2 regions of the Sodalis sp. RH22 genome follow, and region 2 is predicted to be linked to the other one. Evidence: predicted binding sites of a transcription regulator. Region 2 holds the regulator's gene; the other holds the start of a gene.

Region 1 (16,454 bases), 960 kb from region 2:
AGAACAGCTCGTCGAGCGTGGCGACATCATTCGTGATCAGCGCTTGTTCATATTGGTAAAAGGCGGCGTTAACTTCCGCCAGGATGGCCGGACGATCGATATATTCACTTTTCATGCTGCGTTTACTCTTGCTATGGTCACGTTGACAATGCCGCGCTGCTCCGGTGCCCAGGGGTAGCGGCTAGAGTAACATTGCCGGGGTCCGCCGGTATCATTATCTTTACTCAATGCTGGATTAAGCAAGAGACGTTCCAATATAACCGCGGGGCACGGCCCGGGCGGGCGCAGACGCACGCCAATGGTGCGCTGGCGAATGAGGTTTTTTGGTGCGCGGGTGAGTGATGTTGCGCTGTAATGGTGCGTTGCCTGCCGGAGAGTATGCCGTTGCGTCGCCGCCCCATAGATATTGCGCGCATCTTGCCCGGCGCATTATGCAGGCTATGGCGCGCAAATGCCGGCAATCCACCGTGGCCGCACCATGGCACGGCAGTTGCACAGGGCAGTTGCATAAGGCAGTTGCAGTAGTTATCGCCATCCAGGCAAGCGTTACGGTTCAGGCGCATTCTTTATGCCGCTCATCCGCCCCGGCGCGGTGCGCCGGCCTGCGAAGCGGCGGGCTGTGCCGGACGGCGATCATCTCTTTATTGTTCCGCGTCGATACAGGGTCGCGGCCCAGCGTGGGACTGACAACCGGCAGAGGAGACGGCCTATGACGCTCGATGAATTTAATCAGGCCCCGCAGTCGGCGGTGGCGGAGCTCCTGCTCGCCTGCGCGGCTATCCCCGCCTGGGCCGGGAAAATCGTGGCGGCCAGGCCGTTTACCTGCGTGGATCAGCTGCTGGCGTTTGCCGGTGAGCTGGCGCTGGCCTGGCGCGCGGAACAGGTGGACCTTGCCCTGGCGCATCATCCCCGCATCGGTGAACGCCCCGGCGGCGATAGTGCCGGCGCCGGACATTCCCTGCGCGAGCAGGCGGGGGTCGATCCTGCCGACGCGCGTCTGGCCGCCGATTTGCGGGAGGGCAACCGGCGCTACGAACAACGCTTCGGGCAGGTGTTCCTGATCCGCGCCGCCGGGCGCAGCGGTCATGAAATCCTGGCGAACCTGCGCCGCCGCCTGGATAATAGCCCCGAAGAGGAAACGCGCGAAACCGCGCTGCAGTTAAGGGAAATCGCCCTGCTACGTTTAAGCAAGGAGCTGGAGGAATGTTGATGACCGGTTGCAAGATTACCACCCATATCCTGGATACCTCACGGGGCACGCCGGCGGTACAGGTGAAGGTGAAGCTGGAAAGGGAAAAGTATTTCACATGGGAGGCGATCGCGCGGGGATTAACCGACAGCGACGGCCGGCTCACCACGCTAACGCCCGACGGCATACCGCCGGGACATTACCGGCTTAGCGCGGCATTCGGCGCCTGGTTTGCCCAACAGGGCATCAGCGCCTTATACGGCTCGGCAATAATCGATTTTTTTGTGCGCGAAGAGCAGGACCATCTGCATTTACCCCTGCTGATCAATCCCTACGGCTGGTCCACCTACCAGGGCAGTTAAGCCAGGCCGGCGGCACCGGGCGCGGGCGCATCAAGCGTAAAGCTATCGGCGTCGAGCCAGGCGGGAAACGCCGCGCGATACTCGCGCAGGCTGGCGAGGGATAGAGTGGCATCCAGGCGCTCGGCCCGCCCCGGCCCGCCCTGGGCCAGCACGTTACCCGCCGGGTCAATAATCATGCTGTCGCCGCTGTACTGATGACCGTTGCCGTCGGTGCCGACGCGGTTGCAGCCCGCGACATAGGCCTGGTTCTCGATGGCGCGGGCCGCCAGCAGGGTTTGCCAGTGAGACGCGCGCGGCGCCGGCCAGTTGGCGACATACAGCGCCAGATCGTAATCCTGGCGGTTGCGCGACCATGCCGGAAAGCGCAGGTCATAACAAACCTGCGGCAGGATGCGCCAGCCGCGCCAGTCCACCACCACCCGCTTTTGTCCGGCCTGGTAGTGATGATGCTCATCCGCCATGCGAAACAGATGGCGTTTATCATAAAGATGAACCCGACCCTGCGGTGCTACCAGCAAAAAGCGGTTCACCGCGCCCTCCGGCGTGCCGATGGCCGCGCTGCCGCCGATCATGGCGCCGGTGGCGTCGGCCCATTGTTGCAGCCACGCCACCACCCGGCCCTGCGGCAGCGCGCGGCCGGCCGCTTCCATGGCGAAGCCGGTGGTGAACATTTCCGGCAGGATAATCAGATCGCGTCCCTGGGCGTCGGCCAGCAGGCCGTCGAAATGAGCCAGGTTAGCCTCGCCGTCCATCCAGGCCAGAGGCTGTTGCAACAGGCTGATATTCAAAGTTGACATAAACGCTCCGCGGCGGCATCAAGGGTGGCATCCTGTTTGGCAAAACACAGCCGGATCAGTTTGTGGGCAAAGGGATCGGCGCAGAACACCGACAAGGGAATGGCGGCAACGCCGACGTTCACGGTGAGCCACCGGCAGAACGCCACATCATCCATATCCGAGACCGCGCTATAGTCGGCCAGCAGGAAATAGGTGCCCTCGCAGGGCAACAACTCCAGCCGGCTCGGCGCCAGCGCCTGCACCAGGTGATCGCGCCGGTCGCGGTAAAACGCGGGCAACTGTCGCCAATGTTGCGGCTCGTCGCGCAGCATATCGGCCAGCGCCAGCTGCGCCGGGGTATTGACGGCAAAGGTCAGGTACTGATGAATCTTACGTACTTCGGCGCTGAGCGCCGCCGGAGCCACGCAATAACCTACCTTCCAGCCGGTCATATGGTAGGTTTTACCGAATGACGAGACGGCAATGGCGCGCTGGCGCAGCTCGGGGTGCGTCAGCACGCTGGCATGGCCGCCGGCGGCAAAACAGATATGTTCATACACCTCGTCGCTGAGCACATAGATTTCCCGCCCGGCGATGGCCTGCCAAAGCGCAGCGAAATCGTCGTCCCGCCATACAGTGGCGGAGGGATTATGCGGCGTGTTCAGGATCACCAGGCGGGTGCGATCGTTAAGCTGCGCGCCAAACGCCGCCCAGTCGACGCGAAACGACGGCGGCGTCAGCGCAATGTGCCGGGTCACGCCGCCGGCCAGGGTGACCGCCGGGGCGTAGCTGTCATAGCTGGGATCAAAGCAGATCACTTCATCACCGGCGCGCACCAGGGCGCTGATGGCGGCGAACAGGGCTTCCGTGGCCCCGGCAGTGACCGTAACCTCCTGATCCTGGTCTGGCCGCCAGCCGTACAGTTGTTCGGTTTTATCGGCAATCGCCGCACGCAGCGCAGGTACGCCGGTCATCGGCGCATATTGATTAGACCCTTGGGCCACATGGTACGCCAGCCGCGCCTTAAGATGTTCCGGGCCGTCAAAATCCGGGAACCCCTGCGAGAGGTTGATGGCCTGGTGCTGCTGCGCCAGCGCGCTCATCTGGGTGAAAATAGTGGTGCCCAAGGCGGGGAGTTTGCTTTGCGGAACGTAGATGCTGCTCATGGCTAATTACCACTCTTAAAAGCCGGTTTTTACCTCAATATAACACGCTCAGCATAATTAACAATCGGGACGTTTAGATGGTTAAACGGCTAAATCCGCCGTTGGGCGAGTTTTATATCGCAGCACCTAAACGGCGCAAAAGCGATAACATACTCTCACTCTTCTGTTTTTGGCCCGATGACATTTCAGTCGGTCAAAACGACTGAATTAATAGGACAAATTTTTTCGGCAGCATGCGGTGCTTAAAAAGGCCACTATAATTGCTTCTTTGAACCGCAACGGAATGAGAGACAGATGATTAACGCAAAAAGAATCGCAGCACCCCTGGTTATCGGCTTTGGGCTGCTTTCCGGTTTTGCCCAGGCGGCGACCCAGACCTATGCCATGGATCCCGCGCACACCTCAGTGGTGTTCTCCTGGAACCATTTTGGCTTTTCCAATCCGACCGCTGATTTTTCAAACGTTACCGGTAATATTCATCTGGATGATGCCGACATCGCCCGTTCGACGGTGGATGTATCTATTCCGGTTGCCACGGTGGATACCCACGTCAAGGCGCTGACGGACGATTTCAAGGGTAAGGACTATTTCGATCTGGCCGCTTACCCCCTGGCCACGTTCCGCAGCACAAAAATCGTCAGCGAGGGCGCCAATAAATATAAAGTTTACGGTGAACTGAAAATTAAAAATATCACCAAACCGGTGATCCTGGACGCGGTGCTGAACAAAAAAGGCGAGCATCCGATGGCGAAAAAACAGGCGGTCGGGTTTAATGCCACCACCACCATCAAGCGCTCTGATTTTGCCATGGACAAATATGTGCCTATGGTCAGCGACGCCGTGGCTATCAGCATTTCCACCGAGGCCCTGGTGAAGTAACGGTCATGGCGTGAATGCAACCCCACCGGCCGGCGCCAGGCCCGCCGGTGCAAGCGCCGCCGTTGGGCGCAGCGCCGGCGGGCATAGTCTCCGCCGTCGTTGCTTCGCCGTTGCTTTTTGCGGCATCACCATTCCATCCTGGCTCTAAACTGCAAATTCCATGTGGTAACGCAAGGGCACGGGATTAACTTCGCTTCTCGTGGTTTAGCCGATCCGGTAAACTGATGGCTGGGATAACGATTAAATTAGCCAGCCTATACCGAGGGAACCATGTATCAGGACTTGATTCGTAGTGAACTTAACGAAGCGGCGGCAACGCTTGCCAAATTTCTCAGCGACGATCGCCATCTGCAGTCGATAGAAGACGCCGCCATTATGATTGCCGATTCTTTTAAAGCCGGCGGCAAGGTGCTCTCCTGCGGCAACGGCGGTTCCCATTGCGACGCCATGCATTTCGCCGAGGAACTGACCGGCCGTTATCGCGATAACCGCCCGGCGTATCCGGCCATCGCCATTTCCGATCCCAGCCACCTGTCCTGCGTCAGCAATGATTTTGGCTACGACTTTGTCTTTTCACGTTACGTGGAAGCGCTGGGTAATAAAGGCGATGTCCTGCTGGGCATCTCCACGTCCGGCAATTCGGCCAATATCATCCGCGCCGTGGCGGCGGCCCGCGCCAAAGGCATGAAAGTCATCGTGCTCACCGGCAAGGACGGCGGCAAGATGGCCGGCACCGCCGACGTGGAAATCCGTGTGCCGCATTTCGGTTATGCCGATCGTATTCAGGAAATCCATATCAAGGCGATCCATATCCTGATCCAACTGATTGAAAAAGAGATGGCGGCGGGCGCGTAATTACGGCGTTCAGACGCCCTGGCATAGGAGACGGGTCATGTGCGAACTGCTCGGGATGAGTGCCAATGTACCGACGGACATTTGCTTCAGCTTTACCGGGTTAGTACAACGCGGCGGCCGTACGGGGCCGCACAAGGATGGCTGGGGTATCACCTTTTACGAGGGCATGGGCTGCCGGACCTTCAAGGATCCGTTGCCGAGTTTCAATTCGCCTATCGCCCGGCTGGTGCAGGATTATCCGATTAAATCCTGCGCGGTGGTGTCGCATATCCGCCAGGCCAACCGCGGCAAGGTGTCGTTGGAAAATACCCATCCGTTTACCCGCGAGCTGTGGGGACGCAACTGGACCTTCGCCCATAACGGCCAGCTGCGGGGGTTTCGCCAGTTGGATACCGGCTGTTATCGCCCGGTGGGGAAAACCGACAGCGAATATGCCTTTTGCTGGCTGCTGGCCCGGCTGGCGGCGCGCTATCCGCGCACCCCGGCTAACTGGCCGGCGGTATTTCGCTATATTGCGGTGCTTGCCGGCGAGCTGCGGCAAAAGGGCATCTTCAATATGTTGCTGTCGGACGGCCGTTTTGTGATGGGGTATTGTTCCACGAATCTGTATTGGATCACCCGGCGGGCGCCGTTTGGCAAGGCGACATTGCTTGACCAGGATGTGGAGATCGATTTCCAGCAGCAGACCACGCCAAACGACGTGGTCACCGTTATCGCCACGCAGCCGCTGACGGGGAATGAAACCTGGCACAAGATTGCGCCAGGGGAGAGCGTATTATTTCGTTTCGGAGAGCGCGAACTGTGAAATTACCGGGGTGCCGCTGTTTAACTGCAGCGGCGCGTTGATGGTGTATTGACCGTTGACGACCGCCACCGCCGGCGGCTGGTGGTAGCGGGCAAAATAGGCATAACCCGGTTCAAGTGAACGCCAGAAAGGATAATACGTCGAAAAACGGTGGCGCTGCAGGTTTGCCTCGGTCATCCGGAACGGGAAAATATGGATATTGACCTGGGCCTGTCCGTTTTGCAACGCGGCTTCCACATAATGATAAATTTCGGCGATATATCCATCGGTCATGGCATAACAGCCAATAGAACGGCAGTCGCCATGGATCATTAGCATCGCGCCGGAATAGCCTTGCGATTGATCGTAGGCGTTGGGAAAACCGATATTTATCGCCCGATAATAATGACTGTTCGGATTTAGGTTACGGTTGGTAATTGAATAAAACCCTTCCGGGCTTTTAAAATCCCCTTCCCGGCGTTTCGGACCCAGGCCGCCGGAGAAATTACAAATGCGGTAGCTGCCCAGCATGCGGTATTCATTACCCATTTTGGCATACAGTTCAAGCGTTCGTTCTTCTTTAAAGATCTGAATAAAAACCGGTGAGCCTAATAGTTGTGCCTTTAATTCTTTCGATACCTGCGTCTGCGCCTGCTCACTGGCATAACTGACGGACGTCATGGCCGGTATACAAAACAATATCGCAAACAACAGCGCGATTTTGCCCATTATCATTCCTGCGTAGTCAAAATAATAAAGATGCCGGGCAACGGGGCGTTGTCGGCGGACCCTTTAAAAAACGGCAAGTAAAACAACTAAAACAGCGACAAGATATCACTGCCTGTATATTTATCAAGATACGTTTTGTATAAATTCGTCGTCTTACTGTATACTTGTACAGTTAAGGGGGATAAATGCGTAAAATCATACATGTCGATATGGATTGCTTCTTCGCGGCGGTGGAAATGCGCGACGATCCGACTTTACGCGATATCCCCATCGCCATCGGCGGCCGGGCGGACCGGCGCGGGGTCATCAGCACCGCTAATTATCCGGCCCGGGTATTCGGCGTGCATAGCGCCATGTCGACCGCCATGGCGCTGAAACTCTGCCCGCATTTAAAACTGCTGCCCGGGCGCATGGCGGCCTACAAAGAAGCCTCGGAACATATCCGGCATATATTCAGCCAATATACGCCGCTGATTGAACCGCTGTCGCTGGACGAAGCTTTCCTGGATGTGACGGACAGCCATCATCACAGCGGGTCGGCTACGCTGATGGCCCAGGCCATCCGCCGCCAGATTGCCGACGAGCTGAACCTTACCGCCTCGGCGGGCGTGGCGCCGGTAAAATTCTTAGCCAAGATTGCTTCGGACCTGAATAAGCCCAACGGACAGTATGTGATTACTCCCGGGGACGTGCCGGCTTTTCTGGCGCAGTTGCCGTTAGGCAAAATACCCGGCGTGGGTAAAGTCACCGCCAAAAAACTCGCCGACATGGGCTTAACGACCTGCCTGGATGTACAACGCTGTGATCTGGCGACGCTGCTGCGGCAGTTTGGTAAATTCGGCCGGGTGATCTGGGAGCGTTCACAGGGTATCGACGAACGGGAGGTCTCGTCCGATCGCCTGCGCAAATCCGTCGGCGTCGAGCGCACGCTGGCGGAAGATATCGTCGCCTGGGTAGAGTGCGAGGCCATTATCGAACAGCTTTACCCGGAACTGGAGCGACGTCTTGGCCGGGTCAGGCCGGATCTGCATATCGCCCGGCAGGGCATTAAGCTGAAGTTCGCCGATTTCCAGCAGACCACCCAGGAGCATGTCTGGCCGAAGTTGAACAAAGAGGATTTGCTGCATATTGCGCGGCAGGCCTGGGAGCAGCGGCGCGGCGATCGCGGCGTGCGGCTGGTGGGGCTGCATGTAACGTTATTGGATCCGCAAATCGAGCGTCAGCTCATGCTTAATTGGGAAGACGATTTGCGCCACCGGCCTCTTCCCTGAGGCGCGGGGGCGTTACGCTTTAGTGCTTTTCAGGAATGGCTTTCAGCAGCGCGGTAAGCAATATCCAGTATTGGCCGACGCTTTTAATATGCACCTGTTCATCCGGGGAGTGCGGTCCTGTAATGGTCGGCCCGATGGACACCATATCCATGCGCGGATAGGGTTTTTTAAACAGACCGCATTCAAGACCGGCGTGGATCACCTGGATATTGGGGGTTTTGTTAAACAGCTTCTGGTAGGTCTCGCGCACCAGATGCATCACCGGCGAATTGGCGTCCGGTTTCCAGCCCGGGTAGCTGCCCTTGGCGGCTGTTTCGGCGCCGGCCAACTGGCCCAGGGCGGTGAGCGTGCCCACCACCTCTTCCTTGCCGCTGTCGATAAGCGAGCGGATCAGGCAGCGAATCATCGCTTGATCCGTCGCCATCGAGACCACGCCGACGTTCAGCGAGGTTTCCACCACGCCTTTGACGTCGTCGCTCATGCGGATCACGCCGTTGGGCGTGGCGTTAAGCAGGGCGATAAACCGATCGCCGCAGGCTTTGGTCAGCGCCTGCGCGTCCGATGTCGCCGGCTCAATCTCAATCGCCAGTTTCTTTTCCACCGCCGCCAGTTCGGCCTTGATCACCGCCAGGTATTCCTGCGCCAGGGCGTTCAGGCTCTCGGCGTTTTCCTGCGGCAGGGCGAGGGTGGCAAAGGCCTCGCGCGGAATGGCGTTACGCAGCGTGCCGCCGTTAAGATCCAGCAGGCGGATATCCAGCTTTTGCGCGTGCCGGGACAGGAAACGGGCCAGCAGTTTATTGGCGTTGCCCAGTCCCAGGTGGATATCGCCGCCGGAATGGCCGCCTTTCAGTCCTTTAACGGTCAGCTTGAGGATCTGGTAGCCGGCCGGCACCGCCTCGCGCTCAAGGGGCAGGACGGTTTTAAAATCAACCCCGCCGGCGCAGCCCATATAGATTTCGCCTTCTTCCTCGGAATCGGTATTGATCAGGATCTCGGCCTGCAGCCAGCCCGGCTGTAAACCAAAGGCGCCCGCCATGCCGGTTTCCTCGGTCATGGTCAGCAACACTTCCAGCGGGCCGTGCTGCACACTGTCGTCGGCCAGCACCGCCAGCGCGGAGGCCATGCCGATACCGTTATCGGCGCCGAGCGTGGTGCCGCGTGCCTTGACCCAGTCGCCGTCGACATAAGGCTGGATGGGATCGGTGGTAAAATCATGGATGGTATCGCTGTTTTTCTGCGGCACCATATCCAGATGCGCCTGCAGCACCACCGGCTGGCGTTTCTCATACCCCGGCGTGGCGGGCTTGCGCAGCAGGACATTGCCGACCGCGTCGCGCTCCCCATGCAAGCCTTTTTCCTGCGCCCAGCGCAGGATATGGGTAGCCAGCGCTTCTTCATGATAAGAGGGATGGGGAATGGAGCAGATCTTGGCGAATATCTGCCATAACGGCTGAGGTGAAAGTTGAGTCAGTTCAGACACGATAAAAACTCCTGTTACAACGTAAGACCCGGTCTGGTCATTAATAAACAGCCCGCAGACGGTCGGATGGTTACCAAAGAGAAATAAAGAATACCACTTTACTTTGCCCGGGTGGGAAACCGCGGTTAAAAAGGGAGGTAGCGCTGGTATTTCGGCGGTGGCGTCTTTATAATCTCGCGCAACCTTTTTTCCCTGTACTTTTAAGCCGACCCAATCCGGCTGGGACAGCATTTATGAGCGAAAAATACGTCGTAACCTGGGACATGTTGCAAATTCAGGCGCGGAAACTGGCCCAACGGCTACTCCCCGCAGAACAGTGGAAGGGCATTATCGCGGTCAGCCGCGGCGGCCTGGTCCCGGGATCGCTGCTGGCGCGCGAGCTGAATATCCGCCACGTGGACACCGTTTGCATCTCCAGCTATGACCATAACAACCAGCGCGAACTCAAGGTGCTTAAACGCGCCGAGGGCGACGGCGAAGGCTTTATCGTCATTGACGACCTGGTGGATACCGGCGGCACCGCCAAAGCCATCCGCGATATGTACCCCAAAGCCCATTTCGTGACGATTTTCGCTAAGCCCGCCGGCCGGCCGCTGGTGGATGACTATATGGTCGATATTCCTCAGGACACCTGGATCGAACAGCCATGGGATATGGGCGTGGTGTTTATTCCCCCGTTAGTCGGTAAATAAACAGCGGGGAAATAGTCCGTCGCACCCTCGCCCCGGGTTGGCTTCACGGCCGTTAATCCGGGGATGATTCCCGACCGCACGCCCGGCACCATGCCGGGCGTTGGTTTATTTGTCGCGCAATGAGCAATCTTGCTAATATAACCCCTCATTCATAGATTTTGGCTGATGGAGGCAATAGCTCAATGAGCGGCACCAATCTGAGCGAAGTACTGTTTAAACCCACGTTCAAGCAACAGGAAACCTCGACACTGGTCACCCGGCCGCGCCATATCGGCAGGCAAGCCGCCATCCTCGCCGCCCTCGAGGGCACCAACCCCGGTAATTGGTATCGCATGATCAACCGCCTGCTGTGGATTTGGCGCGGTATCGATCCCTGGGAGATTGAAGAGGTGCTGGCCCGTATCGCCGCCAGCAAAAGCGAAAGGACCGACGATCGCCTGCTGGATACCGTGATCGGCTACCGGCCCGGCAACTGGATTTATGAGTGGTCCCATCAGGGCATGGCGTGGCAACAGCGCGGCATGGATGAGCCGGATGCCGCGCTTGCCGGGCGGCATTGGCTGCAGGCGGCCAATTTCTACAGCGTGGCCGCGTATCCCCATTTGTGCGGCGACCTGTTGGCGGAACAGGCGCAAACCCTGGCCAACCGCGCCTGGGAGGAAGCCGCCTCCCGGCTCAGCTATGAGCTGAAAGCGCTGACCTTCCCCGTTGCCGGCGGCGGCAGCGTGACGGGATTTTTGCATTTGCCGGCGCAGGGAAAAGGCCCGTTTCCCACCGTACTGGTGTGCGGTGGCCTGGATATGCTGCAAAACGACACCTACCGCCTGTTCCATGACTATTTTGCCCCGGCGGGCCTGGCAATGTTGACCATTGATATGCCGTCCATCGGTTTTTCGTCGAAATGGACCCTGAACCAGGATTCCAGCTTTCTCCACCAGCAGGTGTTAAAAGGCCTGGCGGATATTCCGTGGGTCGACCCCAGGCGCGTCATGGCTTTCGGGTTTCGTTTCGGCGCCAATATCGCCGTCCGGCTGGCGTATCTGGAGTCCCGGCGCCTGCGCGGCGTCGCCTGCCTCGGACCGGTGGTGCACGCGCTGCTTACCGATCCGGCGCGCCAGGATCAGGCGCCGGATATGTATATGGACGTGCTGGCCAGCCGCATGGGCATGGCCAACGCCTCGGATGCGGCGCTGAAAATCGAGCTGAGCCGTTATTCGCTCAAGATCCAGGGACTGCTGGGCAGGCGCTGCCCAACGCCGATGCTGTCCGGCTTTTGGGATAACGATCCCTTTAGCCCGAAGGAAGAGGCCGCGCTTATCGCGTCGTCATCGTTGTCCGGCACCTTATTTCGCATAAAATCGGCGCCGGTGTATCAGAATTTTCATCGGGCGCTGCTCGAAATCCGCGACTGGCTGGCAAAATGTGACTAAGTAAGTTTGCTTAATCCTATAGATTTGCTACATAAAGAAGTCAGTATTCATTTTGAGGCATTTGAGGTTATCAGCATGGCGTTAGTAAGTGGACATCCGAAAAGCAGGTTGATGAAAGGATTTACCGCGCTCGGCCCCTATATCCGCGAAGGGCAGTGCAGCGACAATCATTTTTTCTTTGATTGCCTGGCGGTATGCATCAATATGCAGCCCTCGCCGGAAAAACGTGAATTCTGGGGATGGTGGATCGATCTGGAAGCTGAAGAGAACCGTTATACCTATGCCTATCATCTGGGCATGTTCGATAAAGCGGGTCGCTGGAATGAGGAAAAAATCAGCGATCCGGCGGTAATCGATAAGCTGGAAAGTTCGCTGCGCGCTTTTCATACCCGCCTGCGCGCTTATATCCTGTCGCTTGAGATGACGCTGGAACCGGCGGATAACTTCAAAGAAGAGCCCTTTGTCCTGAAAGACTAACGCCATCACGCACCTGCTTTTTATCTTATTTCGCGTTATGCTGGCGGGCATAACGCTTTTTCTTTTTATAAAGACCAGGCACGCCTTTTTAACTTTATTACGGTAGATATGTTATGGATGGCAGCCAGACATTGGTTGTGAAGTTGGGCACCAGCGTTTTGACCGGCGGATCGCGCCGGCTTAACCGCGCCCATATCGTCGAGCTGGTGCGCCAGTGCGCGCAGTTGCACGCCGCCGGCCACAGGATTGTGATTGTCACTTCCGGCGCCATTGCCGCCGGTCGCGAGCACCTGGGCTATCCGGAATTGCCCGCGACCATTGCGTCAAAACAGCTGTTGGCCGCCGTCGGCCAAAGCAGCCTGATCCAGCTCTGGGAACAGCTGTTTTCCATTTACGGCATCCATATCGGCCAGATGCTGCTCACCCGCGCGGATATGGAAGATCGCGAGCGTTTCCTCAACGCCCGCGACACGCTGCGCGCGCTGCTGGATAACCGCATCGTGCCGGTTATCAATGAAAACGACGCGGTGGCCACCGCTGAAATAAAGGTGGGCGATAACGATAATCTCTCGGCGCTGGTGGCCATTCTGGCCGACGCCGATAAACTGCTGCTGCTGACCGACCAGGCCGGGCTGTATACCGCCGACCCGCGCACCAACCCCGACGCTACGCTTATCACCGAGGTCACGGCCATTAACGACGCCCTGCGCGCCATTGCCGGCGACAGCGTCTCGGGCCTGGGCACCGGCGGCATGGCGACCAAAATCCAGGCGGCGGACGTCGCCAGCCGGGCCGGCGTCGATGTGGTCATCGCCGCCGGCAGCAAGCCGGGCGTGATTGGCGATATGATGGCGGATCGGCCGGTGGGCACCCGTTTCCATGCGCAGCAAATGCCGCTGGAAACGCGCAAGCGCTGGCTGTTCGGGCCGCCGCCGGCAGGGGATATCACCGTCGATAACGGCGCGCTGGCGGCGATCCGCGAGCGGGGCAGCTCGTTATTGCCCAAGGGCATCCGCTCGGTGGACGGCGATTTCTCCCGTGGCGTGGTGGTGCGTATCCGCGGTCTTGACGGCCAGGATCTGGCCCATGGCGTCAGCCGTTATAACAGCGACGCGCTGCGCATGATCGCCGGCCGCCATTCGCAGGACATCAGCGCCATCCTCGGCTACGAGTACGGGCCGGTCGCCATCCATCGCGACGATATGATTATTTATTAAGGAGTAGCTATGCTTGAGCAAATGGGCAAAGACGCCAAAGCGGCATCCTGGCAACTGGCCGTGCTGAGCAGCGCCGACAAAGACCGGGCCCTGCTGGCCATCGCCGATCGCCTGGAAGCGCAAAGCGGGGATATCCTGGCGGCCAATGCGCTGGATATGGCCGACGCGCGGCAAAACGGCCTGAGCGATGCCTTGCAGGACCGTCTGCTGCTTACCCCGGCGCGTTTATCCGCCATCGCCGCCGACGTGCGCCAGGTTTGCCGCCTGACGGATCCGGTCGGCCAGGTGATCGACGGCCGCCAACTGGACAACGGCCTGAAGCTGGAACGACGCCGCGTACCTTTGGGCGTGGTGGCTGTGATTTATGAAGCGCGCCCCAACGTCACGGTGGACGTGGCGGCTTTATGCCTGAAAACCGGCAACGCGGTGATCCTGCGCGGCGGCAAAGAGACCCACCGCACCAATGCCGCCACCGTCAAGGCTATTCAGCAGGCGCTGGTGGACTGCCAGTTGCCGCCTGGCGCGGTACAGGCCATCGATAATCCCGATCGCGCCCTGGTGAACGAACTACTGAGGCTTGATCGCTACGTGGATATGCTGATCCCGCGCGGCGGGGCGGGGCTGCATAAGTTATGTCGCGAAAATTCCACGATCCCGGTGATTACCGGCGGTATCGGCGTATGTCATATCTATGCCGATGAGACCGTCGATATTGAGCCGGCGCTCAAGGTTATCGAGAACGCCAAAATCCAGCGTCCCAGCGCCTGCAACTCCCTGGAGACTCTGCTGGTGCACGAGGCTGTCGCGCCGGCCTTCCTGAGCCGTTTAAGCAGGCATATGCACAGCCTAGGCGTGACGCTGCATGCCGACCACGGCGCGCGGCCGTTTCTGGCCGACGGTCCGGCGGCCTGCGTGCCGGTGGAGGAGGCCAATTATCAGGATGAATGGCTGTCTCTGGATTTGAACGTCAAGGTGGTGAAAGGCTTTGACGAGGCGGTCGATCATATCCGCAGATACGGCACCCAGCATTCGGATGCCATTCTCACCCAGTCGCTGGCTAACGCGGAACGCTTTGTGCGCGAGGTGGATTCGTCGGCGGTATATGTCAATGCGAGCACTCGCTTCACCGACGGCGGCCAGTTCGGCCTGGGCGCGGAAGTGGCGGTAAGCACCCAAAAGCTCCATGCGCGCGGCCCGATGGGTTTGGAAGCGCTAACCACCTATAAATGGATTGGGTATGGGGATAATCTCAGCAGGGCGTGACAGCGCTCAGGTGTGGATGACCTCAGCGCCCGCCGGGACCGGACGGGCGACGGTTACGGCAATCGCTCCTGTGGCGCGGATACCTGTCAGGCCCCTAGTGCGTTAAGACGCTTATCGTGATAGCAGGCGCTTACTTCTATTATTACCGCCAGGCGCCGCGGCTATTCCCGGTGGCGCCTGGCGATGCTCAGGCGGCCTAAAACGCATCCGGCCGGGCCTGTTGTTTGGCAACGCCATCGCGGTCGTTCTTTTATTCCAACCCATCATCATACTTGCTGAATATTCCCCGGCCCCGTTCTATAAACTCCAGGGTATTGCCCTCCGGGTCATCCAGGAAAAGCGTGCCGATACCGTTATCCAGCTGGCCGGCGCCGTCGGTGAGATAATACACTTCCATCGTGACGGACATCTGGTATGGCTGGAGTCCTTGTGCAAGCAGAAAGCCGGCGCAGCGGTTAAGGTCACCCACCTGGAAGGCGATATGCCGAGATGGATCGCGTGGCGCCAGCGTGCCGTTCGACGGCATCAGGTGCAGGCAAAAGCCCCGGCCGGCGTTCAGCCAGTTACGTTTAATGGGGTGAGGCCGCATGCCGAGCGCGTCGCGATAATATGCCAGCATAAGATCCATATCGCTCACCGCCAGTGCGGCATGATGGATGCCTTGCAGTTGCATTGTTTCCTCCGGGCAGCGCTGACAGAGTCCATCAGACTTATGGGAAAATAATAGTTAGTACTTACTATAGAGCATCCTGTCAGCGATGACGCGGCGCGGTATGGCAGGATAAGTGGCGATAATGTAGGCGCGGGTTGATCTTAAACGGCTATTTGCTGTTTTTATCGGCATACGCGCGCCCGCCTATTGACTCTTTCACCGCTTTTGCATAACGTGTCCCACCGAGATTCATCCCGCATGACACAGCTTCATCATGCCGATATAGCTCAGTTGGTAGAGCAGCGCATTCGTAATGCGAAGGTCGTAGGTTCGACTCCTATTATCGGCACCATTTCAAACTCTTCCCAAGTCTACCGAAATAAATTAACAGCCCGTATACTAAGCAGTGTAGCCCGTTTCTTATCTCCCATTATCTACCAGACTGATCTTCCCCGCAGTAATCAGGACCAGGCTAAACGGGAATTTTCTGTCCCCCTTATCTTTAAAAAAAACAATCCAGACATGAAAAAGATCCGCTGTACCGAAGAGCACATTGCTTTTGCCCTGAAGCAGGCTGAAACCGGCCCTCGCGCGGGCTATTTCATGCCTGTCATCCAGCCGTAACCTTCCTCACCTATTCTCACCCTGTCATTATTTAATTGCCCCATTTCGTTTTCGCCCGCCATCTGGTGGGCTTTTTTATGCGGGCAATGTCAAATGTTAAAGCCTACGCTCAATGCTATCTATGACGCTGACAGTCCAGGGGCCGTATCTGGCTGGATTGATTAGAATGTCTGTGCCCGTCTTCAATCATTACCTCTTCTTCGGGGAGGGTTTAGCCTGCCGGAATTCTGCTTTTAACGGGAGAAAAAAATCGGTCTTGGGTCAATCTCGTGATAGTGGCAAGTTTAATTAACTATTTTCTGTCTGACGCCGATAGTTAAGGGCTGCTGAATGGTTTACGACATGCAGCCCTTCTATCCGGCACATCTCAGGTGAAAATAAATATGACAATTACACAGCGTCTGTTCTTGGTCTTTTCTCTGCTGTCAGCCTCACTTATTGCCCTGGTGATTGTGGCCGTTCTGGTAGTAACAGGATTTCAGGCACGTTTTCAGTATGTCCAGAGCAATACTGTTCCTTCCATTATCGACTTAAGCAAAATGGTGGATGGCAGCAACCAGCTGATTATCTGGATGTACCGGCATCAGAGCGTAACCGACCCGGCCAGA
Region 2 (16,454 bases):
TATATATTAAAAATGCACACCAGCTTCAATGAAATGCAGCTCTCATTTATATAGCGATGTGAGTGGACGCATAGCTTTAAATAACGAGAGCTACTATAGCAATCTATAAATAAGCAATATCGAGATATTCGCTGGGTTTTTGAAAAGCTTATGGGATACTAATATTATTATATCAAAAATAACGTTTTGGCACCTTGCCCTTGTCAGGTAAGGCGCCAGCTGGAAGACTTCGGATTAGATATAACACCTATGCCGCCCATCCCGGGCGGGTAGCTTAATAGCGGGGAAAACGGGGCGGGTTAACCGTACGCCAGATCCAGGCCACCACCAGCGCGAGTAACAGCCAGGGGAGCAGTTTCAACGCCATGACCAGCACGCCGGCAAACATCATGACCAGGAAACCCACCGCCAGCGCCGCCAGTACGCCCAGGAATGAGATACCGGTCAACAGCAGCATGAAAAAGAATGCGATGACAAAGACGAATTCCACCATTACAGGCTCCTGAAATCGGGGTGACACAGCAGGCTGGACCTTCTGCGCCTATTGCGATGATAATAAACATATTACAAAAATCGTGCCAATAAAGTAGCGCGCCAGGCCATTGAAAAATAATGAAAAATAGTGTTGTGCTCAAAGCGGGAATGGTATTTTTGACTAATTAATAGTTATTATCGCCGCTATCAGCAGCCTCAATCCCGCGCCATGGCCGCAATAGCCCTCATGACGCGCTTTCACCCCCGGCGGCGCATGGCGGTACCCATTGGCTGGGGGCAGCCGGCAATAGTTATTCGGCAACGCACCGCATCGGTTCAGCTTTTGCCACTTTGGCCAATGCCTGACGTACCACCTCAATACCGGCGCCGGGCTTGTGGGCGTTTTCGCTCAGATGACGTCGCCATTGCCGCGCGCCCGGCACGCCCTGGAATATCCCAAGCATATGGCGGGTGATATGGCCGAGGTAAGTGCCGTTCGCCAGCTCGCGTTCCATATAAGGAAACATGGCTTCCACCACCGCTGTCATGGTGTCATGGGGATCAACGACACCAAATAACCGGCTGTCCACCTGGCACAGCATACCGGGATTCTGGTAGGCCTCGCGTCCTATCATCACGCCATCCAGGCAGCTCAGATGCCGCTGGGCGTCGTCAAGCGTCGTGATGCCGCCATTAATGGCAAACGTCAAGGAAGGAAAATCGCGTTTTAGCTGATAGACGCGTTCATAATCCAGCGGCGGTATCTCGCGATTTTCCTTCGGGCTCAGCCCCGATAGCCACGCCTTACGCGCATGGATAATAAAGGTCTCGCAGCCGCCCTGCTCAGCCACAGTCTGGATAAACTCGCACAAGAATTCATAACTATCCTGTTCGTCTATACCAATACGGGTTTTCACTGTCACCGGAATCGACACCGCCGAGCGCATAGCGGCGATACAATGGGCCACCCGCTCGCGCTCAGCCATCAGGCAGGCGCCGAAGCGGCCGTTTTGTACCCGGTCGGAAGGGCAGCCGACATTAAGATTAATTTCGTCATAACCGCGCAGCGCGCCCATGCGCGCGCATTGCGCCAATGCATCCGGCTCGCTGCCGCCCAATTGCAACGCCACCGGATGCTCGGCCTCGTTATAGGCCAGGTAGTCGCCCTTGCCGTATAGCAATGCGCCGGTGGTCACCATCTCCGTATACAGCAATGCATGACGGGTCAGCTGGCGCAGAAAATAGCGGCAGTGACGATCGGTCCAGTCCAGCATCGGCGCGACGGAAAAGCGCTGCGGGGAAAATGGCGCTACGGCCAGCCGGCTGTTAGCCTCGGTTGAAAATGTCATAACGTCATATGCAGGCATAAAAATGGGTTTAAGGAATACAGGGAGATTATCTGTGTAGTGTATCACAGAAACCCTATTAGGTAGCGAACACCCCATGCGGCGATTCATCAACCATGTTAATGTTTAATTCTTACTAAACATAGGTAAATGTTTAAAGATTGTTAAATAATTATGCTTCCAGAATGCGTGAAAAGGCCACGGCGTCTCAAATAAGCACCATTTCATCCCAATACCTCCCCAAGTGATTTACAAAGCGATCATAATCATTTATCACATGATCTTAATTCAAATTTATCCAGCCATGCTGATAAAAGGTTGAAAAATGATAAATCGATATAGACAGTAATTTTTATATTTTAATATTCCCCTATGTCATTTTTTATCCGAATCCTTTTTATTTCAGGATGAATCTAATTGCAGATATTATTATGACAGTATTTATACTCGATCCTTGCACTTATACTAAATGCGCGCTTAAAAGCTCATTGTCGGCAAGCGGTATCAAAGGCGCCATTCGCGATGTGGACAATATCAGCACGTTGCGAATGAGATGCAAAAACGCCAATCCTTCGATAGTTTTTATTAATCAAAACTCTTATCAGTATCAAGGTGATGGAGAAGGATTAAAATCCATTATTGACGAACGGCCTTTGACGCTTTTTTTTATTTTCATTGGTAATGAGAATATTAAGTTCCATGATTTCGTGCCAATCAGGGACAATGTGATTATTTTATCAAAATTTATAAAGATCAGCACATTGTTAATGATAATCCGTTACTTTATGGACACCAAAGCCTGGCGCAATGACGATTCCGCCATCGGGTTCTCTCCGCTGCGTTTTAGCAAGACCGAAGTAGAAATTTTAACCATGTGGATGTCAGGTTATGACACCATGTATATCTGTACCCAATTGCACATTAAAGAAAAAACGCTTTCTTCTCACAAAATAAATATTAAGCGGAAAACCAAGGCCAGTAATAAACAGGTGATATACCATTTAATTGCTATTGCCAACAGCGTCACAGATAGTATCAATATCCGTTATCCCGTTTGCTGAAAACCAGCGGCTCCGTTCGAACGCCACAGCTAAAGAAACCTGCCCCCGATCCCCGTCCCCTCACCCTTTTGCCGGTGACAATATGGGTTAAAACACGCCAATATTCGGCGTTTTTCCGCCTTCATGATAAGATAGAGGGCGGAAATCAGCAGTGGGGGAAACGCTATGAATACCACCGATCAGTCTCAATTGCTCAGCCAGGCTGAACAATTATGTGAGCAACGCAACGTGCGCCTGACGCCACAGCGACTTGAAGTGTTGCGCCTGATGACACAGCAGGATGGCGCGATCAGTGCTTACGACCTGCTTGATCTGCTGCGGGCGACGGAACCGCAGGCAAAGCCGCCGACAATTTACCGCGCGCTGGATTTCCTTCTGGAACAAGGTTTTATCCATAGAGTGGAATCCACTAACAGCTTTGTTCTTTGCCACCATTTTGAGCAGCCCAGTCACACCTCCGCCTTCTTTATCTGCGATCGCTGCGGCCAGGTGACTGAACAATCAACCGAAGGCATTGAAGATATTTTGCAAAAAATGGCGCAAGCCACGGGTTTCGCCATGCGCCATAATGTCGTCGAGGCACACGGATTTTGTACCTTATGCGCCGAAGTGCAAGCTTGTGACAATCCCCAGGACTGCGGACACGATCATAGCGTAGCGATAAAGAAACGCTAGCGTCCCATTTTGGCTTTTACAAGAACCCGGGAGCAAATGACGTTTATTATGGCTGAAGTGAGATAACGCGTTTGGTTAATACATTGGAGAGGCGGCAAAACAGGGGAATGCTGATAGGATCATATAAAATAGGTGGTACGTCCTTGTACCTTTGGGTAGGAACACTTAAGGAAGCCATAACCGCACAGTGAATATGCATTAGTCATGATTTCCAAAAATCATTACCAACGATATTTGTTACGTGTTTCCCAGTCCTTTACTTCCGTTTCCGCGGCTTCTTTGCCGTAACCGTAACGTTCCTGGATCTTACCGATTAACTGATCGCGTTTACCTTCAACTACCGTCAGATCATCGTCAGTAAGCTTACCCCATTGTTCTTTCATTTTACCTTTGAACTGTTTCCAATTACCGCTGGCTTCATCTTTGTTCATCGGAGTTCTCCTTGGTTATCGGTTTCTCAGTCAACATCTGCCACTCCAGGTTTTGTTAGCGCATAGCGAGGACACGTATTGCGTCCCAAAACCTGCATGTCATAAGTTAACCCTATGTCTAAAGTATAGCAGGGGATTTGGCATAAGGTTTATTCAGCAGATGATTAGACCATATTGGCAGGGTTATAAACGCCGTATGGGCTATAAGGTGAAATAAAACAGTAGGTAGAAGGTATCAGCCCGTACACCGCTAATTGTAACTAAATATAAATACCGCTAGCGGCAGCGGACGCGCCGCGGCACTTTTATGGCGGCGAACCCGCATTCCGCGTCGCCGGTTATCCGCCATAAAATTCTCGCTGACGCGGGATAAGGGATATTCAGGATGCCATGGAGCACCGTGAGTTAAATCCAGTTGCCGTTGCGGATAACGCCGACCGCTAAACCTTCGATGGACATTTCCTGCTCGCGCAAATCGACAATAATGGGCGAAAACTCGCTGTTTTCCGGTAGCAACTCAACGATGTTACCGTGTCTTTTCAGGCGTTTTACCGTGACCTCGTCATTGATTCGCGCCACCACGACCTGACCATTATGGGCATCCTGGGTTTTATGCACCGCCAGCAGATCGCCGTCCATGATGCCGATATCCTTCATGGACATGCCGCTGACACGCAGCAGGAAATCCGCGTGGGGCTTAAACAGATCGGGATCGATCTGGTAATGGCTTTCGATATGCTGTTCGGCCAGCAGGGGTTCTCCGGCGGCCACGCGGCCGATCAGCGGCAGGCCGGTTTCTTCTTCTATCAATAACCGGATGCCGCGCGAGGCGCCGGAAACGATTTCAATGGCGCCCTTGCGCGCCAGCGCCTTAAGGTGCTCTTCGGCGGCGTTAGGGGATTTAAATCCCAGACGATGCGCGATTTCCGCCCGGGTCGGCGGCATGCCGGTTTGCGCAAGATGATCGCGGATGAGGTCAAATACCTCTTGTTGTCTGGCGGTTAATGCTTTCATTCCGTCCCCTGTTTGTTTATACAGTCTTTCTGTGAGTATATACAGGTCCGCAGCAATTGAAAACCACAAGCGTTGCAAAATGTGATAAAACCCTGCCGACGACCGGCCGCGCCGGCCATTTTAAGGAATATACCGCCATAACAGCGTTATCCACACGAACAGCGCCAAAACAATGGCCAGGGTCACCGCCGCCGAGCCCAGGTCCTTCGCCCGGCCAGAAAGTGGATGCAGCTCCGGCCCGATGCGATCCACCACCGCTTCAATAGCACTATTCACGATCTCAACGATCAGCACCAGCCATACCGAACCGATCAATAAAATCCGCGCCACGGGTTCTGGCTCCAGGTAACAGGCAAGGGCAATCGCCACCACGGCAACCACCACTTCCTGGCGAAAAGCGGCTTCATGCCGCCAGGCGGCGCGATATCCTTTTATGGAATAGCCCATGGCGTTAAAGATGCGCCGAAGTCCGTTGGTTTGGTTTGCCATAATTTTGCGCGCTAAAGAAAAATTGTGCCTATATTACCGTTTCTTCTCGTTCGCATCACCACAGATCTGTCGCGCGGTTTCTGGTATTCTTGTGGCGCAATGCTAACAAGAGGCTTCACGAAGATATGTCAGGCTGGCGTACTATTTATTATACGTTGTTGAATTTACCGCTCAGGCTACTGGTGCGGAGTAAAGCCATTCCCGCCAATCCCCGGCAAGAAGCCGGCTTGGACCCGCTGCGGCCAATGATGTATGTTTTGCCCTATAACTCCAAGACGGACCTGCTCACCCTGCGCGCGCAATGTCTGCAACTTGGGTTGTCCGATCCGCTGATACCACTGGAGATCGACGGCGTCGTCTTGCCGCGCTACGTCTTTATCCACGATGGCCCCCGTATTTTTCGCTATTTTTCCGAAAAACTGGAATCCGTGAAGCTGTTTCACGATTATCTGGATTTACATCGCAATAATCCGCAGCTTGATGTCCAGATGGTGCCGGTATCCGTTATGTTCGGACGATCGCCCGGCCGTGAAGCGCAGCAGAACCAGCCGGCGCCCCAGTTGCGCCTCCTCAATGGTTTCCAGAAGTTTATCGCCGTCTTGTGGTTGGGGCGCGACAGCTTTGTGCGTTTTTCCCGTCCGCTGTCCATGCGCTATATGGCGACCGAGCATGGCACCGATAAAACCATCGCGCAGAAGCTGGCACGCGTCGCCATGATTCATTTTGCCCGCCAACGCCTGGTGGCTGTGGGGCCGCGGCTGCCTGTCCGCCAGGATTTATTCAATAAGCTGCTGGCGTCCAAGGCGATTGAAAAAGCCGTGGAGGACGAAGCCCGCGCCAAAAAAATCTCGACTGATAAAGCGCAGCAAAACGCCATCGAGCTGATGGAAGAAATTGCGGCGGATTTTTCCTATGAAGCCGTGCGCTTGTCGGATCGGGTATTAAGCTGGACCTGGAACCGGCTATACCAGGGCCTGCACGTGCGCAATGCCGAACGCGTCCGGCAACTGGCCGAGGACGGCCATGAGATTGTCTATGTGCCCTGTCACCGCAGCCATATGGATTATCTGCTGCTGTCCTATGTCCTGTATCATCAGGGGCTGGTGCCGCCGCATATCGCCGCCGGCATTAACCTGAACTTCTGGCCGGCGGGTCCGATTTTTCGTCGGCTGGGCGCGTTTTTTATCCGGCGTACCTTCAAGGGCAATAAACTTTACTCCACCATATTCCGCGAATATCTGGGTGAGTTATTTACCCGGGGTTATTCGGTGGAATATTTTATGGAAGGCGGGCGGTCGCGTACCGGGCGCCTGCTCGATCCCAAGACCGGCACATTGACCATGACCATCCAGGCAATGCTGCGCGGCGGCAACCGGCCTATTACGCTGGTGCCCATCTATGTCGGCTATGAACATGTTATGGAAGTGGCGACCTACGCCAAGGAATTACGGGGCGCCACCAAGGAAAAAGAAGGCTTTGTGCAGATGGTGCGCGGTTTACGTAAGTTACGCAACCTGGGACAGGGTTATGTCAATTTTGGCGAGCCGCTGTCGTTAAGCGCCTATCTTAACCAGCAGGTACCGCACTGGCGTGATTCCATCGACCCCATCGAAGCCCAGCGTCCCGGCTGGCTGGCGCCGGCGGTGGATGACATCGCCGCGAAAATCATGGTGCGCATTAATAACGCCGCGGCGGCAAACGCCATCAACCTGTGTTCCACGGTGTTGCTGGCCTCCCGCCAGCGTTCGTTAACCCGCGAGCAGCTTTTGCAGCAGTTGGCCTGCTATCTGGAACTGATGCGCAATGTGCCCTACGCCGATGACGTCACGGTGCCGGACACCACGGCGCAGGACCTGTTGGAGCATGCCCTGGCGATGAACAAATTCAGCGTCGAGCAGGATACCATTGGCGATATCATCTACCTGTCCCGCGAGCAGGCGGTACTGATGACCTATTACCGCAATAATATCCAGCATCTGTTTATCCTGCCCGCGTTGGTCGCCAGTATCATTATCGGCCATCCCGGCATCGATCGCGCGCAGCTGGCACGCCGTATCGATTTGCTTTACCCACTGATGAAAGCCGAGCTGTTCATGCGCTACGAGACGTCGCAGCTCGGCCCGGTCATCGACGCGCTCATCGGGGAACTGTCGCGCCAGGAGCTGATTGCCGAGCGCGAGGGGCGGTTGTTCTTGAACCCTCCGCAATCATTTACCTTGCAACTGCTGGCGGCGGGCGTGCGCGAGACATTGCAACGGTATGCCATTACCTTTTCATTGCTGCGTTTTAATCCCCGGATCAATCGCGGCACATTGGAGAAGGAAAGCCGGATTATGGCCCAGCGACTTTCGGTGTTGCATGGCATCAACGCGCCGGAGTTTTTTGATAAAGCGGTATTCTCCACCCTGGTGGCGACGCTGCGGGATGAACATTATATTAGCGACACCGGCGATGCCATCGGCGAGAAGGTCAATGAGATGAGCGAAATCCTGAGCGAACTGATGACGCCGGAGGTACAGCTGACCATTAACAGCGCCAGCCTGCTGGCCGCAACGCCGGAAGACGCCTCCCCGTCCACGGTGTAAGAAAGCAACGGGCGTATGCCGACGCATCGCCCGTCTTTACCGCGCTGCTATAAACGGCCCTGGCCGAAAAAACTCAGGGCAATACCGATAAAAATCAGCATGCCCACCAGGTTATTGTTTAAAAAAGCTTTAAAACAGGCATCCCGTTCCCGCCGCGCGATCAGTTTTTGCTGATAGACAAATAACGCCCCCGCCAGCGCCAGGGACGTATAGAACATCACCCCCAGCGCAGACCGTATTCCCAGCCAGACCAGCAACAGCAGCGTCGCCGCTTGCAGCAGGCCGATAATCAGTTTGTCATGGCGCCCAAAAAGGATGGCGGTGGATTTGACGCCGATACGGATATCGTCATCGCGATCCACCATGGCGTACTGCGTATCGTACGCCACCGTCCAGAGGATATTGGCGGCAAACAGCAGCCAGCAGGAAAGAGGTAAGGACTCACTGACCGCCGCGTAGCCCATCGGTATCGACCAGCCGAACGCCGCGCCCAGCACCAGTTGCGGCAGATGGGTTACCCGCTTCATAAAGGGGTACGCCCAGGCCAGCGCCAGTCCCGCCACCGATAGCGCAATGGTCATGGTATTAAGCGTCAGCACCAGCCCAAACGACACCCCCACCAGGACCACAAAGATGATCTTGGCTTCTTTTTCGCTGATAAGACCGCTGGGCAAAGGGCGGGATGCCGTACGCTTGACGTGGCCGTCTATCTTGCGATCGGCATAATCATTGACGACACACCCCGCGGCGCGCATGAAAAACACCCCGAGGACAAATACCACCAGCGTGCCGAAAGCGGGCGTGCCGCTTCCCGCCAGCCATAAAGCCCACAGGGTCGGCCAAAGCAATAACAGAGAACCAATGGGTTTATCAATGCGCATCAGGCGGCACCAGGCCTGCCATTTGCCCATCGTGGCGCTTTGTTCCACTTATTTCTCCTTTACTTCATCATTCTCGCACGGCGCTTAACAATACAGCGGGGCTTGGGGTAAAAACAGTTCGGTCAGCAATAACGGCTTACCGTCCGGCCGCAGGCAGGAGCGCCGCGCCCACAGGCCGTCAGCGCGGCCCAGTTGGATAAAGTCCCGCTCCGGCGCCCGGCCGCGGAACAGCCAGCGGCCCAGGGGGATATCTCCCAGCGTGGTGAGCGCCCACTCCGCTCCGTTCATGGCGTTTTCGGGCACCAAGGTGCGGCCGGCCAGCCAGGGCCGTTCATCGCCGCATAAGACGATTTCGCGCAGCCAGTAGCGATCGCTTGGCGGCAACAGAGCGATATCGTCTCCCAGCGCCTGGGCCGGGAAATAACCTTCGCGGCCGCGGCGGATGGTAACCCGCCGGCAATGGCGCTCGAGGCGCCGGGTCATCGACCCTTGTTCCATCAACCAGTCCGCCAGGGCGGGCGATGGCGGCGGATCCTGGTCAGTCAGCCAGGTGATGGATGCCAATAAGGCGATAGAGGGATCGTCCGTCATCCTGTTCCCCATGGTTTCAGGTGGTCAGCTCCGATATTGTAGCTCAGAACGCCATTTTATTAACCTGCCGATGCGGGAAGAATGCGTTTCTTCAGGCGGCAATATACCGGTCGCCGGGCGCTAAGGCGCCGGCGGCAAAAAAAAGGCCTCCGCAGGGAGGCCGTTAAAATCAGATCTGCCCGCCGCTATTCCAGCGCCGGCGAACGTTCTTCGGTTAGACCGTACAGATAGTATTTCCGGCCGACCATCTGGCCGCCGTCACGCGTCAGCGGGATCCAGTTCAGCTGCGCCCGGCTGCGGTTCGGCGTCGGCGTCAGCAGATCCAACGGAATCGAGAGATAGAATCCTTTGGTAAACGACCCTTCGCCATAGTCCTCTTTGGAGACATTGGTAAAGGTGGCAAAGGCGCCGGCGGTGACCCCGCTGTCGAAGCGGCGCGAGACATCGAAGGTGACGCCCTTATCCTTGGCCAGGTATCGTCCGACGCTGGCTTTAACCAGTACGCCGTCCAAAAAGCCGGGCTGCCAGTAGCCGGTCAGGTTGCCGGTCGCCACGGTATAGTCGGCGAACTGCATCATATTGTCCCAGTCGCGCTGCTTGACGTAGTTACCGTCAAGACCCACCGCCCAGTTCTTGTCCAGCGGGCGATACAGTACTTCACCGCCGACGCCGCCGTACATCATTTCCAGGTAGCCGCCGTAGAGCTGGCCGTACCAGCCGTCGCCCAGGCGATCCATATAGGTGGTTTGCAGGTTGCTGATATAAACATCGTTCTGCACATATTCCCGAATCCGGGTACGGACGCGCGGCAAATGCGAGTCGCTCGGCGGCGCGGTGAACTTAAACCGGTCATAGTTATTGGTGATATTGCCGAACAGGGTACCGGAAGTCACCCAGTGGTCGGTCAGCCAATAATTGGCCGAGCCTTCGACGCCGATTTGATACATATAAAACGATTCCGGCCCGCCGAACGATTGGTTAAGCACCGGCGCCCAGCCAAGCTGCAGGCGGTCCCGTTCGATATAGTAACCCTGTTCGGCGTTTTTCGGCACATCCGGCTCGGTGCGGCGCTGCTTGAGCGGCTGCTCATGCCCCAGGGGGTAGCCCGCCAGCGTGTCTTGCAAACTCTTCACGTCGGTTTCCGTGGTCACCAGCGGCAGGTTCTGCCGGGTCTGGGTCACCTTCAGCTTATCGATATTCTCCGGCAGGTTATTGACCAGGATCCGATTGGCGCGATCGACACCCTCTGCATTATCCCGGTACTTATACTGCTCGCCGGTCATATACAAGGTGCGATCTTTAACCTGGATATGCGGGCCGGCAAAACCGGCGTTGCTGTCCATATCGGTCAGCTGCTGCGCCACCACCTGATGCTGGAGCATGTCGGTCTGCGGCTGCGGCGCATATGCCGGTTTTTCGCTGTCGCGGTGCTGCTGGGTCAGGTCGTTAAAGTTGGTGCGAAGCGTCACGCCGAACATCACGGTATTGCCGCGTTCATAGCTCAGGTTAAGATCCGTCCATTTGCCAAGCCGGTATATGGCGCCGACATTGACCGGCGAGTCCTGCTTCAGCCGGCCGGCAAAATCCCCTTCGTAATCATTGCCTTCATATTCCAGCTTAAGGCGCAGCGGCTGCCACGGCGTTTGGTATTCCACGCCGCCAAACAGCGAGGCCGGGCCATGGAAGAAGTCGCCGCCGTTAAATGAACCGGCGCTGCGGTGGGCATTATTGCGGGTACAGTAGCCATCGGAAACTTCGCAGAACGGGTTTTTCACATTGCCGCTATTGCCCAGGTAGCCCCAACCAAGCCCCAGGGTGAAGTCCAGGGGGCCCCAGGCTTTGCTGGCGGCGATAAACTCGCTGTCAAACAGGCCGGTACCGCCAAAATCACGGATACCCACCGATGTCTCGGGCAGCCAGTATCCTTCCTCCCATAACCGCAGCTTGAAATCGATGCCCTTATCTTTATAGGTTTGATCGCCGCTGAAGTTCTCATTGCCGCTGTATTGCCGGGTACGGACGTCGGTATAGCGGATAGTGCTTTCAAGCCAGGGGAACAGCTGCACGTTGATGGAATAAAAGCGGTACTGATCGTTATCCCGGTAGTTCAGGCTGAATTCACCGTCCTTCGCCATGCGCCCGGAGGGGGTTTGCAATAATCCGGCGCCGCCCATATCCATCTGCGATGGCCCCAGCGGCTCGGTATAGGAGGCCGCCTGGCAAGCGGAGGCCACTGACAGCGCGATGAGACTTAATAGATATTGTGTTTTCATCAGTCAGGGATCCGGTGTGTCAGCAAGGAAACAATTTTTTCGTTTACGTCCTGATAGGCCCGCGGCAATGACCACGAGGAAAAACCCACGTAAATCGCACTGCCCGGCGCCACTTCATTGTGGCGCCGGTTCCAGTAGGCCACCGGCACCGATTTGGCCTGCCCATCCGGCAGGATTATCCAGGCATAACTTCTTTCGGCTCCGCTCAGGCGCTGGTGGGTCTGCAGATAATCATCCGCATCGCGACCCACCTGAAACGGCTGTGAACCGGTGGGCGTCACCGCGCCGAACACATAAACGCTGGTCGGCTTAGCCAGCGTATACAGGCTGTAGTCGCCCACGAGCCTGCGGTTGGCGCCGGTCTGCAGGCGAATCACGTCCGCGTCCAGCGAGACGAACTGACGCCCGGTCACCTTCAGGGCGGCGATCTGGCCGCGCACCCGATCAACGGCATCGGCCAGATCCAAGTCGTTGTCCTGGCGGAAATCGGCGCTCAGGGCGCTCAGGCGCGCCAGCAATTGCCGCTGTTGCTCCTGCTGGACGGCGGTGGCCAGGTTTTCCGCGATAACGGTGCCGGGCCACCAGGTACGCCCGGCCAGTTTCGGATCCAGGGTCAGCTGCTGGAGGGTATTAATCCCCGTCAGGACCACGGGCTGCGATTGACCTGGAGAATAAACCGCCACACGACTGTCGGCTGCGGCGGAGGCAATAAAACCAGCACATAAACTCACTACGAGTAAGAGTTGTTTTTTCATGGCTTATAAGGATTTAAAGTGATGGTTTCAATCGGGAAATTACCCGGCCCGACATATTGTTGGGCTTTGCGCACGGCGCCGGTGCCTGGTTCGATCCAAAAGCGGTTTTGATAATGCGTGTTGAGCTCGGCCACCGTAACATCCTCATTGATGACGCGGTAGGCGTGCGGCGCATTCAATACGGTAATAGTCTCGGTGCCCGCCAGGGTGAAACGGGAGGTCAGGGTTGCCGAACGTAGTTGTTTATCTTCCGTCCAGGACTGGATGCGGGTCCATTCAGTGCCGTCGGTAATCCTTTGAGCGTGGGCCAGCGGATCGGAGGCCAGGTTGGTGACTTCGAGGAGATTATCGGGCAGGCCCAGGGTTTTGATCAGGCGACCATTGCGGGTCACCAGCATGGCTTTATCGCGCGAAACCCATTTTAAATCGCCGTTTTCGGCATAAGCCAAGACCATGAAGATCTGCGCGCCGTCATTGATGCGCGCGTAAATACTGGCGTAGGGAATGTCATGGACCTGCTCCGGCGTTAACTCAACGTCCGGCGTGCCGAACAGCGCCAGTTTGAATGTTTCACCAATACCTTGTTGCGACTGACTGCAAGCGGCCACCAGAAAGCACACCACCACCATAAATAAATAGCGCACGTCGTTTATCCCAAACGAAAGGAGACCAAAAAATAACCACACTTGCGTGTGGTTATCGAATAGTTATTATTACTGCACCGTTGAGGTGGTGGTGCCGGTACCGGTATTGCCATTACCGTCACCGTTATCGTCATTATGAGCGCCGATTAAGGCCACTCCAGCTAACAGTGCGACCGCACCAACGCCGACTGCCGTGGCAGCCCCGGCGCTCAGACCAGAAGCAGTCTCGGTGTTACCGCTACTGTTACCCGGCGTGGCAGCTAACGCATAAGAACCACTAGCCATCAACATTGCAGCCATTACTACACTAAACAGTTTATTCATATTTATTACCTTTGATTCATGAGGATGATGACTATAAAGCAATGAAATGATGATTTGCCTTATATAAGCATCATAAAGGAATATAATGCAATAAAATATATCTTGCATTCATCATCCCTGATTTAGCCGAAAAAATGCGCGACACCGCATTGGTACGCGGCAAAGTAGTGAAATGCCCTTTTTTGTTGCATAAAAGCAAAATTAATCACCAGTAATGCGATTTAGGGCACAATTTTTCGGTGAATGAGAAGTTCACGCCAAGGGGCAAAATCAGATAATTCCGCTGTCAGTACCTCAATGAGGAGGCTTATACGCCCAAAAGTATATAAGCCGTCTGCGTGTTTTAAAATAAGGCCTTAGAGCCGGTTTTTATATTCCCTGCCCGCAACGATGCGCCTTATTCTGAAAACAGGCGCGGTTAGTTTTTTAGGAAAATCCTTAAAGAGTGCCAAAAAGCCGCCAAGTAACAAACAGTTAACACCACGGCTGTTTTCTGCAACACCCGGCGAAAGCAGCGCAACCGCCGGGTATGCCGGCCTCCCGGCGGCCGTTCCCTGGCCGTCCTGCAAGGCCTTCGGCGCGTATCAGCCGCGCCAGTTTTTAAAGCGGTTAATCAGGCCATTGGTGGAGCTGTCATGGCTGGTGACCCGGTCATCGGCCGCCAGTTCCGGCAGGATCCGGTTCGCCAGCTGTTTACCCAGTTCCACGCCCCATTGGTCAAAGGTGTAGATGTTCAGGATAACGCCCTGGGTGAAGATTTTATGTTCATACAGCGCAATCAGCGCGCCCAGGCTGTAAGGGGTGATTTCCCTGAGCAGTATGGAATTGGTCGGCCGATTGCCGGCGAAGACTTTGAAAGGCGCCACGTGCCCGACCTGATCCGGGGTTTTACCCGCCGCCGCGAATTCGTCCTCGACCACCTGCAAAGATTTACCAAACGCCAGGGCCTCGGTTTGCGCAAAGAAGTTCGACAGCAGCTTGGCGTGATGATCGCTGAGCGGATTATGGCTTATCGCCGGGGCGATAAAATCGCAGGGAACCACTTTGGTGCCCTGGTGAATCAGCTGGTAAAAGGCATGCTGGCCGTTGGTGCCCGGTTCACCCCAAATAATCGGGCCGGTTTGGTAATCCACCGGATGGCCGTTGCGATCCACGTACTTGCCGTTGGACTCCATATTACCCTGCTGGAAATACGCGGGGAAACGGTGCATATACTGATCGTAGGGCAGGATGGCTTCTGTTTCCATGCCGTAGAAATTGTTATACCAAATGCCGATCAAGGCCAGCAGCACCGGCAGGTTTTGTTCCGCCGGGGTGTCCCGGAAATGACGATCCATGGCATGGGCGCCGCTGAGCAGCTGTTCAAAATTGTCAAAACCCACGGACAGGGCAATGGACAGGCCGATGGCCGACCACAGGGAATAACGGCCGCCGACCCAGTCCCAGAACTCAAACATATTGTCGGTATCGATGCCGAATTCACCCACGGCCTTGGCATTGGTGGACAGGGCGGCAAAGTGCCTGGCGACGTGTTTTTCATCGCCGGCGGTCTGCAGGAACCAATCGCGCGCGCTGTGGGCGTTGGTCATGGTTTCCTGGGTGGTAAAGGTTTTCGACGCCACCAGGAACAGGGTGGTGGCCGGGTCGAGGTGCTTGACCGTTTCGGCGATATGGGTGCCGTCGACATTGGATACGAAGTGCATGGTCAGGTGGTTTTTAAACGGGCGCAGCGCTTCGGTCGCCATATAAGGCCCGAGATCCGAGCCGCCGATACCGATATTCACCACGTCAGTGATCGCTTTGCCGGTATAGCCTTTCCATTCACCGCCGATGACCCGGTGGCAGAATTGCTTGATCTTGGCCAATACCGCGTTCACATCCGGCATCACGTCTTTGCCGTCCACCAGGATCGGCGTGTTGCTGCGGTTACGCAGGGCCACGTGCAACACCGCGCGATCTTCGGTGCGGTTGATCTTTTCACCGGAGAACATCGACTTGATAGCCCCGTCGAGATCGCACTCCCGGGCCAGGGCCTGCAATTTTTCCAGCGTTTCATGGGTAATGCGATTTTTGGAATAATCGACCAGCATCTGGTCGTCAAAGGTGGCGGAGAAGGTGTCGAAACGGGAGTTGTCCCTGGCGAACAGTTCGCTGATGGTAACATCCTTCATGTGTTCAAAATGCTGCTGCAGCGCTTTCCAGGCCGCGGTGTGGCTAGGGTTTATGTTTTTCATAGGCAACGCTCTTATTGAGAATAAAAAGACGTGATGACAATGATTGTATCGCGTAGCTCACGAGTTGCGACCCCTTTTCTTGCGATTGCCCTCTTTTCAGGATAAATGCGTTTGCATCATGCGCTGCCCGTTGACACCGGGGTAATTACCCGCTATTTGTAAGGTCCTAGTAGCGCACCCGTTGCGTGAACCAGAAGAGGCGCGTCGCCCAGGCAAGGTTTCGGAGGATCCGTTTTCCGCTGATGAAACCCAAGGGGGAGCGACGCCGAGGCAGCGTACGGCAAACGGGCCGGCGTTACCGGCCGCATGGGCTGAATCCCATGGGTTGTCACCGGCATTTTCGCCATTGGCGATAGGCACGGTGGGGCGCTTCTGGGTGTACCGTAGTCTTCTACGCCTGCTCCCTGTTTCCCGCCCCTGACTCGTGCCAAAAGCTTAATATGTTGTCATCAAGGATGGCATCCTGACACGAGGCATTAGAGGCATTAATAGCATGGCAGAATCAATACAGTCCCCTATCGTGGCGAAGTTCGGCGGCACCAGCGTCGCCGATTACGACGCGATGAACCGCAGCGCGGATATCGTGCTGTCCAATGCCGCCGTCCGTCTGGTGGTGTTGTCCGCCTCGGCGGGCGTCACCAATTTGCTGGTGGCGCTGGCTGAAGGCAAAGAACCCG

The links. Region 2 encodes LexA, which represses DNA repair genes until DNA is damaged. Its sites were predicted from a motif close to TNCTGTATGTACATACAGNA; they were not measured.
Region 1: the regulator LexA is predicted to act here: its motif matches at 6,895-6,914, upstream of dinB (DNA polymerase IV).

What each region holds. Positions count from the first base shown of each region.
Region 1 covers NZ_CP178731.1:2,631,148-2,647,601, reverse strand. The annotation lists gene hpxZ (oxalurate catabolism protein HpxZ) at 1-115, opposite strand, end outside; gene uraD (2-oxo-4-hydroxy-4-carboxy-5-ureidoimidazoline decarboxylase) at 710-1,210, shown strand; gene uraH (hydroxyisourate hydrolase) at 1,210-1,551, shown strand; gene ACL2XN_RS12130 (amidohydrolase) at 1,548-2,348, opposite strand; gene ACL2XN_RS12125 (pyridoxal phosphate-dependent aminotransferase) at 2,336-3,493, opposite strand; gene ACL2XN_RS12120 (YceI family protein) at 3,788-4,372, shown strand; gene lpcA (D-sedoheptulose 7-phosphate isomerase) at 4,643-5,227, shown strand; gene ACL2XN_RS12110 (class II glutamine amidotransferase) at 5,265-6,032, shown strand; gene dpaA (peptidoglycan meso-diaminopimelic acid protein amidase) at 6,003-6,740, opposite strand; gene dinB (DNA polymerase IV) at 6,926-8,011, shown strand; gene pepD (beta-Ala-His dipeptidase) at 8,031-9,491, opposite strand; gene gpt (xanthine phosphoribosyltransferase) at 9,725-10,183, shown strand; gene frsA (esterase FrsA) at 10,366-11,613, shown strand; gene crl (sigma factor-binding protein Crl) at 11,689-12,090, shown strand; gene proB (glutamate 5-kinase) at 12,204-13,307, shown strand; gene proA (glutamate-5-semialdehyde dehydrogenase) at 13,317-14,570, shown strand; gene ACL2XN_RS12065 (VOC family protein) at 14,821-15,243, opposite strand; tRNA gene ACL2XN_RS12060 (tRNA-Thr) at 15,499-15,574, shown strand; gene ACL2XN_RS12055 (methyl-accepting chemotaxis protein) at 16,230-16,454, shown strand, end outside.
Region 2 covers NZ_CP178731.1:3,591,052-3,607,505, forward strand. The annotation lists gene pspG (envelope stress response protein PspG) at 275-493, opposite strand; gene dusA (tRNA dihydrouridine(20/20a) synthase DusA) at 786-1,823, opposite strand; gene rcsA (transcriptional regulator RcsA) at 2,252-2,881, shown strand; gene zur (zinc uptake transcriptional repressor Zur) at 3,047-3,556, shown strand; gene ACL2XN_RS16335 (CsbD family protein) at 3,778-3,987, opposite strand; gene lexA (transcriptional repressor LexA) at 4,393-5,001, opposite strand; gene ACL2XN_RS16345 (diacylglycerol kinase) at 5,122-5,490, opposite strand; gene plsB (glycerol-3-phosphate 1-O-acyltransferase PlsB) at 5,616-8,075, shown strand; gene ubiA (4-hydroxybenzoate octaprenyltransferase) at 8,123-8,986, opposite strand; gene ubiC (chorismate lyase) at 9,041-9,547, opposite strand; gene ACL2XN_RS16365 (YjbH domain-containing protein) at 9,733-11,820, opposite strand; gene ACL2XN_RS16370 (capsule biosynthesis GfcC D2 domain-containing protein) at 11,820-12,575, opposite strand; gene ACL2XN_RS16375 (YjbF family lipoprotein) at 12,572-13,219, opposite strand; gene yjbE (exopolysaccharide production protein YjbE) at 13,289-13,651, opposite strand; gene pgi (glucose-6-phosphate isomerase) at 14,128-15,777, opposite strand; lysine riboswitch at 15,964-16,157, shown strand; gene lysC (lysine-sensitive aspartokinase 3) at 16,271-16,454, shown strand, end outside.